4 regions of the Pradoshia sp. genome follow, and region 1 is predicted to be linked to each of the others. Evidence: predicted binding sites of a transcription regulator. Region 1 holds the regulator's gene; each other region holds the start of a gene.
The links. The regulator Rex, encoded in region 1, represses fermentation and respiration genes when NADH is low (regulators of the CRP and FNR family bind a similar motif). The targets are predictions, from matches to a motif close to TTGTGAAATATTTCACAA.

Region 1 (3,148 bases):
ATCCCAGATGGATAGGTCAGAATTCAAGCCTGTATGCTGGGCAAGATAGCCGATTGTAGTTCCCTTTGGCATGAAGATATTGCCGCCATCATGCGAAAGCTGACCAGCGATAATCTTCAGGAGGGTGGATTTCCCAGCGCCATTGCGGCCAACGAGAGCAATTCGGTCTTTCGATTGCACTTCAAGCTTTATACTGGACAAAATTGCTTCTGCACCATAATATTTGGATACATTGTTAACTTGTAAAATTATCATGATTCTCACCTCAAGAAGTACTAGCCTTAGTGTATCTTACGGAGTCTGGGAACCGCAACTGAATAGGACATATGTGAATATTTACACAAACGTTACCACGAAATTGAAATATATTATAAGATAAAGGTAGAGGGGGAATGGCGATGAGTGAATTCACTCATTTCAATGAGCAGGGAAGAGCGAAGATGGTTGATATTGCGCATAAGCCTGAGACAACCCGCATCGCGATAGCGGAATCAAGCATTTTAGTTAAGGAAGAGATTTATGAGAAAATCAGTTCCGGTGAAATGGAAAAGGGTGACGTCTTAGCTGTGGCTCAAGTGGCTGGCATTATGGCAGCGAAGAAAACATCTGATATAATTCCTATGTGCCATCCGATTTCCCTCAAAGGAATAGACATCCGTTTCTTTTGGGAAGCTGAACAAGAACAGAGGCGTCTGCGCATCCAGGTGTCTGTGAAGACGAAGGGAAGCACAGGTGTAGAAATGGAAGCCCTAACAGCGGCCTCGGTTACTGCGCTGACCGTTTATGACATGTGCAAGGCCATTGATAAGGGCATGGTTATCGGAGAAACATATCTAGTTAAGAAGACAGGCGGAGTATCCAGTCCGGATTTCCAAAAACAATTGGACGAGAATAAGCATAGGGGACTCTAATAGTAAGGGAGAAGGGAAAGAAATGTTGCAGGAGAATACAAAAATACCACAAGCGACAGCGAAGCGGCTGCCGCTGTACTACCGATTTATACAGAACTTACATGCCTCCGGGAAGCTGAGGGTGTCCTCAGCAGAGCTGAGTGAGGCCGTCAAAGTCGATTCCGCGACAATCAGGAGAGATTTCTCCTATTTCGGAGCGCTAGGAAAGAAAGGCTACGGCTATAATGTCAATTACTTGCTGTCCTTCTTCCGTAAAACACTAGACCAGGATGAGCTCACTCAAGTGGCCCTGATTGGTGTCGGGAACCTGGGGACTGCTTTCTTGAACTATAATTTCATGAAGAATAATAATACGAAGATTGAAATTGCCTTTGATGTATCGCCTGAGAAGGTGGGAACCTTCATCGGGGACGTGCCAATCTTTGATATGGATGCACTTGAGAGCAAGCTCGCAAACTCAAATATCAAGGTGGCTATTTTAACGGTACCAGCCCAAGCGGCTCAACCTATTACGGACAGGCTTGTGGCAGCAAATGTGAAAGCCATACTGAACTTTACGCCAGCACGTTTAAGTGTACCAGATTCCATTCGGGTACATCATATTGACCTGGCTGTAGAGCTTCAATCGCTTGTTTATTTCTTAAAGCATTATCCTTCTGGTGGAAACGAAGAAATAAAAGAAGACGAAAAAGCAGAAAATCTCGAAGAATAAACTTCGAGATTTTCTGCTTTATTTGCTCTTTGGCTGCTGTTCGTTTTTCATTTGCTTGATCTTGCGGTGGATACCGATAAAGCGAATACCGGATCCAATATCAAGCGTTGCCAGGATGACCAGGAAGTAAGTAAAGAAATCCCAGCCGCTCCTTGTTACATTTTGGACTGCGAAAAAGATAAACACAGCCCCCAGGATGAAATAAATCGTTGCCATATACAACGGTGATCGTCTCATAATAAACCTCCGATAAAACTTTGTGCCTTCTCCATCTCTTTGATTAAATCACCTGAATAGGTGGAAAGGAGGACAACAAGTGTATTCATGCTAACGTGCGCAATGATTGGCACAATAATTCTGCCTGTTTTGACATAGAGATAGGCGAATGTGAAGCCCATCGCTGAATAAAGCAAGGTATGCTCAGGCTCGCCGTGTGCAAGTGAAAAGATAACTGAGCTGATTAAAGCGCTAAGGAAGAACCCAAACCGCTTATATAATAGTGCCCCGAATAGAATCTTCCGGAACACGATTTCCTCCAAAATGGGTCCAATGACAGAAGTAATTAGAATTACAACTGGAAACATCTCGATTAAGGCGAGGATATTCTTTGTGTTCTCAGATTCTCCCTTAATGTTGAAAATCTGCTGTTCAATCGTACCCGCAACAGCCTGGGCAATCAAGGCAAGGAAGATTCCTCCGACAGCCCATGCAAGAGAACTGCCAAGCGGCATACGCTCCCACCGTTCCATTTCATTACGCTCATTCCTCAAGAAGAATAACGTAATGATGAGGGCAATGAAGAAGCTGATAATAATCCAATAGACGACTGAATAGATGGCTACTTGATCCTCGGCCACGAAGTTCGGCAGAATCCATCCCATTAGAGGTAGACCGATAATGCTCGATAGCTGCATGGCAACGTATATAAGGACAATCAGCCAATAATTTTTCTTCAAAGACAAAACTCCTTTAATGACAAGTATCCAAATCAAGCGGGCTTAATGTCAGCCCAATACGAAAAAGCTACACCATCATTCTACCCGTTTTTCCCCCTTAGGTACAATTGCAAAACTTTTCCCTTTATATATAACATAATCTGCCCTGCAAAGGGGTATACTAGCCCAAGTGAAAGCGGAGAAAATGACCTTATAAAATTTTCTAAAATTTTCGCTCATATCTCTTGCAAATCAGATAGTCTTTATTTAATATATAAATTGTGTTAGCACTCATACCTAATGAGTGCTAATAAAAATGGAGATAACTTTAAGGAGGTAGTTTTACTTGTTAAAGCCACTAGGAGATCGCGTTGTGATTGAACTTGTCGCACAAGAGGAGAAAACTGCAAGCGGCATCGTGTTACCTGACACTGCCAAAGAAAAACCATCTGAAGGCAAAATCGTAGCGGTAGGCACAGGCCGTGTCCTTGAGAATGGGGAGCGTGTAGGATTGGAAGTATCCGAAGGCGACCACATTATCTTCTCTAAATACGCAGGTACTGAAGTGAAATACGAAGGCAACGAATACT
Region 2 (3,148 bases), on a different contig from region 1:
TGGGTGTCAGAACACAGAGGGGATCTGAGGTGGAATGAATCATATAGGCCAGTTTTTCGCGCGATATGCCGAAACGGTCAAATAATGGCCGAGAGACTTGTCCATTCGTAAACATATTGAATACGTCATCCGGAAACATGGTCATTCCGAAAAGAGCCGTTCCCATTGTTACCTGTCTTTTGGAATGAAGCTTTTTGGAAGCGAACTCCCCGAATGCCCTTCCTCCGCCTAATAGATGAATCATGCCGGTCATGACTCCGAGCAAAAGAAGGAATCCAAGAACATTTAGATTTCCGGTTGCGACTTCGCCATCCTCGTAGAAAAGATGGAGAATCGTTTTTCCAATCCGCTTGATTGTATCGCCGAAGTGAAAGTTTTCGAAGATAAGGGATGAAAGAATAATTCCAACGCCGAGTGATGGAATGACCCTCCTTGTCAAAAGGACAAGCATAATGATGACAAGAGGTGGTATTAGTACTATAGCTGTTCCAGTCATATGTATACCTCCTTACAAAATTAATATTATATCAACATAATTTAACGGAAATAAAGAGAGTTTCATATTAATAAAATATTAAATTTATTTATATACAGGGAATTATTCACATTTCGACGTTTTTATTTTAAATTTACACCTCATGCGTGCTATAATGCACATTAATATAAATGAGCGCACATAAATATTCGGTTTTTTGAAGGAGGAGAGAGAAATGAGGGATGTCACTTTACTAGATATTTTTGAACATCGAATTGCACAAAAGTACTTGAATCGTTCTGGATTAGCTCATGCGATCGCGGTAGCTTATCATGCTTTTAACCTGGCGAAGGAGCAGGGGGAGGATGTTGATGCGGCCGCTAAGGCGGGCTTACTTCACGATATGGGGCATTTCACCTGGTACCGGAACGGGAAGTGGGATTATGATCTCTATCGCAAAAACGATATTCATGCGATAAAAGGGGCTGAGAGGGCGCATAAATTATTAATCAGACTTGGAGAGAATCCAGTGAAGGCGAAGACTGTATCGCTAGCGATCCTATTCCATACGGACTCTTTTCTTCCCACAAATGATATCGTACGCACCCCCCTTCAGCAAATTGTTAAATGGGCTGATGAGATGGATGAGGAAGAAGGCGGATTGCACCACTACCGCAAAGTTGACTATGAAAAGGCAAGAAAAAGCATCATTAAGCTTGATAAGATGATTGATGCAGCTCAAGGATTTGAGAATAAGAAATCAGTATAATGAATGAGGAGAGAACCGTGTCATGGGGTTCTCTCTTTTTTGTGTTTAATAGGATAATATTTCACAAAATAGTCCTTTTTGACTGTATTGGAATATAGTTATAATTAAATGGGGGTTAGAGGGATAAGGTTAACCAAATAGTGGTAAAGAGGAACGATACTAGATTTGGGAGGAAGAAGCATGGCATATAAGAGTCCGCAGGATATTGCTGCATATGCGGTTGAAGCCGGTGTAAAGAAGACGAACTTGAATTTAAAAAGCATGCTGCTATTAGGATTTTTAGGCGGAGCATACATATCAGCGGGGTATTTATTATCTGTCCGTGTGACGGCAAGTTTACCGTCGGATTGGGGGACCTTTGGTTCGTTTTTAGGAGCGGCTGTTTTCCCTTTGGGGCTTATCTTAATCTTGATTGCTGGCGGTGAGCTACTGACCGGCAATATGATGGCGGTGCCAATGGCCTGTCTCTCAGGAAGGGTACGCTGGTCAAGGCTTGTTCATAACTGGTTTTGGATAACGCTCAGTAACTTTGCCGGAGCCCTTTTCGTTGCTTATTTCTTCGGGCATTTGGCGGAATTAACATCAAGCGGAGCATTCCTTGAGAAGGTTGTTGATACGGCTGGCCATAAGCTTGAGGCCGATTTCTGGCCGGCATTAATCTCGGCTGTTGGATGTAACTGGCTTGTCGGGCTTGCTGTCTGGCTATCCTATGGGGCTGAAGATATTGGAGGGAAGATTGCTGCTATTTGGTTCCCTATCATGGCTTTTGTCGCTATCGGTTTTCAGCACGTTGTCGCAAATATGTTCATCATACCAGCTGCAATCTTTGAAGGATATTTTTCTTGGGGCGAGTATTTCGGCAACTTTATCCCAGTATTCCTTGGCAATGCCATAGGGGGAGCAGTCCTAGTAGCGGCTGTTTACTGGCAATCCTACGAAGGGCATTTGCCATCCGGTACAGATCTCAGAAAAGAGGAGTCGAAGGAGATAGAAGAGTAAATGATGGGGGATGCGCTTCATGCAGCATCCTCCCTTTAATATCCAGCATATAGGTTTACGAATATTTAGGCCAAGGAGTACGATAGGGAAATAAGGAAAAATCATACATAAAAGGAGCATTGAGGGATGAATCAGAAACAATCCTCTATTCCAAGCCCGTATAAGAGCTTGCGGAAGTTATTTGAAGAGAATATTCATGTCAACCATATTTCTGAGGAATTGGTCAGCTTTGAAGCAGGCAGCAAGATGGATGATATTCTGAATTATATGGAGCAGACCGGCTTTGATGTCGTTGGTATAAAGGATAATGGCAGGGTAATTGGCTATTTAGAGAGAGGGAGCAGCGCGATGATTCGTTTTCAGCCCTCTGATCTTGTTTCGGAATCTACACCATTAATTCATCTGCTCTATTTATTTGAGCATATTGACCGAATCTTTATTCTTGAGAGAAATGAGGTTACTAGGCTTGTTACGTTGGCAGACCTGCAGAAGCCGCCGGTTCGGATGCTTTTATTTGGTATCATTTCTTTAATGGAGATGCATCTTCTCTATGTTGTCAAACAAGTTTATAGGGATCTGTCCTGGAAGGAGAAAGTGAGTACGGAGCGGCTGAGAAGCGCTGAGCATTTATATGAAATGAGAAAGGAACGAAATGAAGAGATAACGCTTCTTGACTGTCTGCAGCTCAGTGACAAGAAAACCTTAATTGTGAAGAAAAAGGAGCTGCTTTTAAATCTCGGTTTTACATCACGGGCAGCTGCAGAGCGTTTTTTCAATAAGCTTGAGCTGCTTCGAAATAATCTTGCCCATTCACAGGAGCTGACAGGCGGGAGTTCCTTCAGAGAAATCATTCAGACCGTAAAGGAATGTGAAAGGGTTCTAGCGGCATGTGAGCAAATGCATTC
Region 3 (3,148 bases), on a different contig from region 1:
GCAAATCGGCCGTTGGTACCTTAAGATAAAGTCGCTCCTCAGCCCCAAGCTCCTTTAACAGCTCCTTGCCCTGTCTCTTTGATAGACCGGTTAATGGGAGCAAATCGGCACCGCCGTCTCCGTATTTCGTGAAGAAGCCGGTTACCGCTTCTGCTGCATGGTCTGTTCCAATGACAAGCAATCCTCGCTGGCCGCCGACAGCATATTGTGCAATCATGCGAAGTCTTGCCTTCGCATTCCCTTTATTGAAATCAGTAAGAGGCTCTGATGCTGCCTCCTCATATTGGGCTGCTACAGCATCAACGGCTGGCTTGACATTAAAAGTCAATGCTTCATCTGGCTTTATGAATTGTATGGCGGCTTGCGCATCATCCTCATCATGCTGAACGCCATAAGGGAGCCGTACCGCAACAAATGTCGCTTCAGTTCCTTCTTCACGCAAGGATTCAACGGCCATTTGAGCTAAGCGCCCCGCAAGCGTGGAGTCCTGCCCTCCGCTTATACCGAGAACGAACCCTTTTGCACCTGTTTTCATTAAATAATCCTTCAGGAATTGCACTCTTTTTTCAATTTCTTCTTTAGGATTGATGGTTGGCTTCACGTTTAACGCTTCAATTATTTGTGCTTGTAAACTCATTTTAGCGCTCTCCTCCTTTAACTCCTCTTTATTGTTCCTCTATTTTCCATCGATAATCTCTTTTATAGAGTTTATTTTACTCTATCTCCGTTTTTTTCAAAACTGTTTGACCATCAAAGAAAGAAGGAGACTTATTTTTTTCTTCTTTTAATTATTTTAATATAATAATAAGGTAAGCTTCTTGTAAAGGAGGAGAGCTATGATCCTGAAAGATGCGCTAGCCATCCCAAATCTATTCATCATGTGCAGCCTAATAGGCTTTTCAATTGAATTTATGTTTAAACTAATGAACCATAAAACCTTCATGGCAGCCTTGCTCCCTGCCATTCTCTTTAGTCCGTTATATGGATTAGCTCTTTGTCTATTTTTGATCTTCAAGCCAATTTCCTTGCCCGTTGAATCGACTGTAATTGTCTCAGCATTGCTTTTGTTAGAAGCCTTTAAACGCCTCGTCCGATCTCATATGATACCGAATTTACCAGCGGAAAATTCACGCATTCTATTGCTTGGGATTCTAATGTGGACAATCAGTTTCCTTATTCTATCTGAGCAGGTTTATCCTCGAGTGAAAGATGTCATCACAGATATGCCCTTTTCATGTTCAATCTTATTCATTTATAGTCTTTTTTATATTGTCTTTGTCTATCTGATTCAAAAAGGATTCAAGAAACTGAATGAGGATATTAGTAACCTGGAAATGATTGATACAACAAGAACTCAAGTCCAAACTGCACGGAATGAACTCATTCATGGTCTTATTGAGTTAGATATTCATCAAGAAGAGTTTTTGGAGGAGGTCAATGAAGAATGTAAGCAGGATATGACCGACTTAGACCGGCAATTTGAGGAGATTCTTCTGCAATTAAGTCCCCTGCAGCAAAAAATAATCAGGGCTTACCCTTCTTTAATTCCTGATAGGAAGCCTTCAAAAGAGAAGGTTAACCGCAAGGATGGTTAGTGTTATACATCACCTTTAAGGATGTGCATCCCTGTATTTCAGCATCCTTCATTCCTATTGTAAATAGACTTTAAAATTTGCCAAATAATGTTCAAAAAACCTTGGATAAAGTTTGAATAAAGCAAATTGCTCAATTATTCACAAACGATATGCTGTATAAATAAAGTATAGCAAATAGCTGATCTTCCATTCCGCGGCAGAAGGTCAGCAAAAATCATTTAGGAGTGAATGAACATGATGGAATGGTTAAGAACAAATAAATATGCATCCGGACTTTTGCTTATCATCCGGTTATATCTTGGATACGAATGGTTTATACATGGATTAGAGAAAATCAGAGGCGGTGCTTTCGATGCTTCAGGCTTCCTCACTAATATCATTGCTAATCCGGTCAAAGGCCCGGACGGTACAGCTCTTTATCCAATGTATAATTCTTTCATTGAAAATTTTGCCCTTCCTAATGTAGGCATCATCAATATCTTAATTCCTTGGGGCGAATTCTTTGTCGGGCTTGGACTGCTTTTGGGAGTACTAACAACAGCCGCCGTATTCTCCGGACTCTTGATGAACTTCCTGTTTGTCTTTGGCGGTACAGTTTCTACAAACCCAGCAATGATTGTTCTTGGTTTTATCATCCTCGCTGCAGGGGCCAATGCCGGTAAACTTGGCGGAGACTATTATGTCCTCCCTTGGATTAGAAGAACACTATTTAAGAAAAATGATAACCCACATTTCCCAGTAAAAGATCAGCCCGCTCATTAATCGTAGGCTATAAAAGCCTGAAGTCCTTGACTTCAGGCTTTTTTCGATGGAAAATACACCTATAATCTACATAAAAGAAGGCTAGTTTCATTGAATAAATATCTTTTACCCTAATAAGATATAGAATGATACAAAACCTGCTTTCCTCTGGAGGGATATTATGCTGGAATGGTTCACAAGTCTTCCCGTCATGTTCCAGGCTTTCTTAGCAACTTTATTCACTTGGGGCATGACGGCTCTTGGGGCGGCTCTTGTCTTTACAACCAAAAATGTTAATATGAAGTTTCTTGACAGCATGCTCGGCTTTGCCGGAGGGGTCATGATTGCAGCCAGTTTCTGGTCCCTGCTGTCTCCTGCTCTTGAAATGGCAGAAGGAGGTCCTCTCCCATCCTGGTTCCCTGCTGCGGTCGGTTTCCTTTGCGGCGGCCTCTTCCTAATGATATTGGATAAAGTCCTGCCTCATCTTCATCCGGATAAACCGCTCGGTCAAGCAGAGGGAATTCATCCAGAAAACAAGAAGCGAAGCACATTGCTCGTTCTAGCCATCACCTTGCATAATATTCCGGAAGGCCTTGCCGTTGGTGTTGCCTTTGGTGCTGTGGCTGCCGACTTGCCAACTGCATCCCTTACTGGAGCAATTGCACTAGCTATCGGGATAGGCATTCAAAACTTTCCGGAGGGTTTGGCGGTTTCCATGCCGCTTAGACGAGATGGAATGTCGCGAAAGAAAAGCTTCCTTTACGGACAATTTTCTGGGATGGTTGAACCGGTTGCCGCTGTCATTGGGGCTG
Region 4 (3,148 bases), on a different contig from region 1:
CTTTGTTTTTACGTAAATATTCTTTTACGATGTCTATATATCCGAGGCGGACCATCCCTTCATCGGTTACGATGAAGGCACGTTTGATACGAGGCATTTTTGCCAAGTATTGTGTAGAATATTTTTCGAAATAAACTTTAGGCGGCAATTTGATCCATTGCATGTTATTGCGGCGTTGAGTCATTTTCTTCACATTGATTAAGTGAGTTGCAGATACGTTCTCTGATACAGAGTTATTTCCGTAAGATCCGCAGCCTAGTGTCAGGGAAGGAATGAAGCCGTTGTAGATGTCACCGATACCGCCTTGTGCAGATGGAGCATTGACGATAATACGGCAAGCTTTCATTCGTTTTCCGTATTCCATTTGTACATCTTTATCTGTGCTGTGAATAACAGCAGAGTGTCCAAGACCGCCAAGGTTCAGCATGTTCATGCATGTTTGGTAGCCTTCCTCAGTAGAATTTACGCGGATGCAGGCAAGCACTGGGCTAAGCTTTTCTCTTGATAGCGGGTAATCAGCACCTGCTCCTTCAAGTTCAGCAATCAATATTTTTGTATCAGCTGGTACTTTAAAGCCTGCCATAGCTGCGATTTCAGCTGCAGGTTTACCAACGATGCCAGGGTTTACGGCACATGTATCTTTATTAATAACTAGTCGTTCTAGTTTTTTCAATTCAGTTGCATTGACGAAGTGGCAGTTATTGAGGATGAATTCATTTCTCACTTCATCATAGATTTCCGTGTCAACGATGATGGCTTGCTCTGAGGCACAAATCATTCCGTTATCAAATGTTTTAGAGAGGATGACATCATTAACGGCACGTTTGACCTTAGCTGATTTTTCAATATAACAAGGGACATTTCCTGGGCCAACGCCAAGTGCTGGTTTACCAGTAGAGTATGCAGATTTGACCATGCCAGCTCCGCCTGTTGCTAATACTAGTGCAACATCCTTATGGTTCATAAGCTGTTTTGTTGCTTCAATGGAAGGCTTCTCAATCCATTGAATACATCCTTCAGGAGCTCCTGCTTTGACTGCTGCATCGTGTAAGATTTCTGCTGCTCGCTTAGAAGACTCTTGCGCAGATGGATGGAAGGCGAAAATAATTGGGTTACGCGTTTTGATAGAGATTAATGCTTTGAACATCGTGGTAGAAGTAGGGTTTGTAACTGGTGTTACACCTGCAACGATTCCCACAGGCTCAGCGATTTCAACAACGCCTGTTTGCTCATCTTCATTGATGACTCCGGCTGTTTTGTTGTATTTAATGCTGTGCCAGATGTATTCAGTTGCAAATATGTTTTTGATGCATTTATCTTCGTAGATTCCGCGGCCTGTTTCTTCCACTGCCATTTTTGCTAGCGGCATATGCTGGTCAAGACCTGCGATGGACATTTGATGAACGATTTCGTCAATTTTCTCTTGATCAAAGGTTTCGAGCACATGTAGAGCTTCTTTCCCTTTCACAACCAATTCATCAATCATTTCCGTTACAGATAGGACTTCTTCAATTTCTCTTTCTTTAATAGCCATGGATAGTTCCTCCCTATGGAATACTCTTTCGGGGCAATTATTGTCCCTCATGGTCAATTACTGTCCCTTTCAGACTAAAAAATATAACCTCATCTGATACTTTTATTTTATCTGAAAAATCATCATTTGTCTTTGGCAATTTTGTGAAACATTTCACAAAGATAGGAGCTCAATCACTTTCTTTCCGTAATATCAGGAAGAAATGTTAAAATTAGTGTGGAATACCACAATCACAAGCAATATATGTACAGAAAGGAGATTTCTATGTATAAGAAAGCATTGCTCTCCATTCCGCTCCTCTTCTTATTAGGGGCATGCTCCTCTGATGAAGAAACGAACACTGCAAATGTGACCGAAGAAGAACGGATTTACCAAAATAACTGCGCCTCCTGCCACGGCAAGACGCTGGAAGGCTATGCAGGACCTGAACTTGTGAACATTGGCACCAAAATGGACAAGGATGAAATACTTGAGATGATCAATAAGGGCGGACGGGGCATGCCTGCAGGAATCATTAAGGGTGAAGAGGCTGAGAATGTCGCAGCATGGCTGGCCGAGAAAAAATAAATACTTTGCATGAAGTGCAAACTCTGCTGATTAAACGGGGCATATCAATGTCCCGTTTTGTTGTTCCTGTTTACATTTCTTTCGTTATTATCTTTACTTTCTTTAGTTACAAATGGTTTTCTCCAAGCTTTGCGCCTCCTATAATTAGCCTTGTTCCGGAAACAAGCTGTTCAGCCACAATCAATATTGTGAAGTTATTCACATTAACTGGAGGTATTCATCAATGAATCTATTTGATATTTTTAAAACCACCTTATCAGATTCAGCGTTCATCGGTGCGATTGCATCTACTGTTCTAATCATTCTGTTAGGTTTCTTCTTAAGAAAAAAAGAAATTTTCTCCTCTCAGGTTAGCAAGCTCCTCAGTAATGTTGTATTAACGGTAGCTTTACCTGCTCTTGCGTTTAATGCCTTTATGCAGGATATCAATCCTGAAACCTTAAAGCAGGGCATGAACGTACTCATTTGGGGAATTGCCATTTACATTATTTTAATCTTTATCTCTAAGCCTTTCTTCCTTCGCTATCATGCAGACAAGCAAGACACATTGCGTGTATTGACGATTTTCGGCTCCACTACCTTTTTTGGTATTCCAATTGTCAGTGCCATTTATGGTCCTGTCGGAGTTATGTTCAGCTCCATTTTCAATATCGGGTATCGTATCTTCCTTTATTCTTATGGATATATCAAAATGAGCGGTTTGAAAATGGAACTGAAAAATATTAAAACGATGTTCCTTAATCCGATTGTCATTGCGACATTCGCTGGTCTTTTCATCTGGATCTTCCAAGGCTATATGCCGCAGGTGACTGTTACAACAGCTGAAGGAACTGCCGCTTCAGTGGCGTTCTTGCGAATTGACCAAACAGCTATCTGGCTACATAAGCCAATGACCTACTTAGCTAATATCGCTTCTCCGCTTGCATGGCTTTCCATCGGGGCAACTTTAGGGGAAATCAGCTTTAAATCAGCAGCATCTTGCAAAACTTCTTGGTACTACAGCTCCATTAAAGTATTGCTCGTACCAGCGATCAATATTGCTTTCCT

Region 2: a site for Rex is predicted at 1,294-1,311, ahead of ACI35L_RS07680 (formate/nitrite transporter family protein). Genes of this name have one in related genera too.
Region 3: a site for Rex is predicted at 1,722-1,739, ahead of ACI35L_RS15735 (DoxX family membrane protein). Genes of this name have one in related genera too.
Region 4: a site for Rex is predicted at 1,676-1,693, ahead of adhE (bifunctional acetaldehyde-CoA/alcohol dehydrogenase). Genes of this name have one in related genera too.

The regions. Positions count from the first base shown of each region.
Region 1 is NZ_JBJEFJ010000127.1:1,220-4,367, reverse strand. Features, by position in the region: gene ACI35L_RS11450 (ABC-F family ATP-binding cassette domain-containing protein) at 1-255, opposite strand, end outside; gene moaC (cyclic pyranopterin monophosphate synthase MoaC) at 399-911, shown strand; gene ACI35L_RS11440 (redox-sensing transcriptional repressor Rex) at 934-1,623, shown strand; gene ACI35L_RS11435 (YdiK family protein) at 1,642-1,860, opposite strand; gene ACI35L_RS11430 (CPBP family intramembrane glutamic endopeptidase) at 1,857-2,579, opposite strand; gene groES (co-chaperone GroES) at 2,905-3,148, shown strand, end outside.
Region 2 is NZ_JBJEFJ010000081.1:168-3,315, reverse strand. Features, by position in the region: gene ACI35L_RS07690 (Na+/H+ antiporter NhaC family protein) at 1-496, opposite strand, end outside; gene ACI35L_RS07685 (HD domain-containing protein) at 711-1,244, shown strand; gene ACI35L_RS07680 (formate/nitrite transporter family protein) at 1,425-2,243, shown strand; gene ACI35L_RS07675 (hypothetical protein) at 2,370-3,148, shown strand, end outside.
Region 3 is NZ_JBJEFJ010000179.1:49,025-52,172, forward strand. Features, by position in the region: gene nadE (ammonia-dependent NAD(+) synthetase) at 1-637, opposite strand, end outside; gene ACI35L_RS15730 (hypothetical protein) at 837-1,595, shown strand; gene ACI35L_RS15735 (DoxX family membrane protein) at 1,830-2,357, shown strand; gene ACI35L_RS15740 (ZIP family metal transporter) at 2,518-3,148, shown strand, end outside.
Region 4 is NZ_JBJEFJ010000025.1:64,601-67,748, forward strand. Features, by position in the region: gene adhE (bifunctional acetaldehyde-CoA/alcohol dehydrogenase) at 1-1,534, opposite strand, end outside; gene ACI35L_RS02675 (c-type cytochrome) at 1,799-2,101, shown strand; gene ACI35L_RS02680 (AEC family transporter) at 2,325-3,148, shown strand, end outside.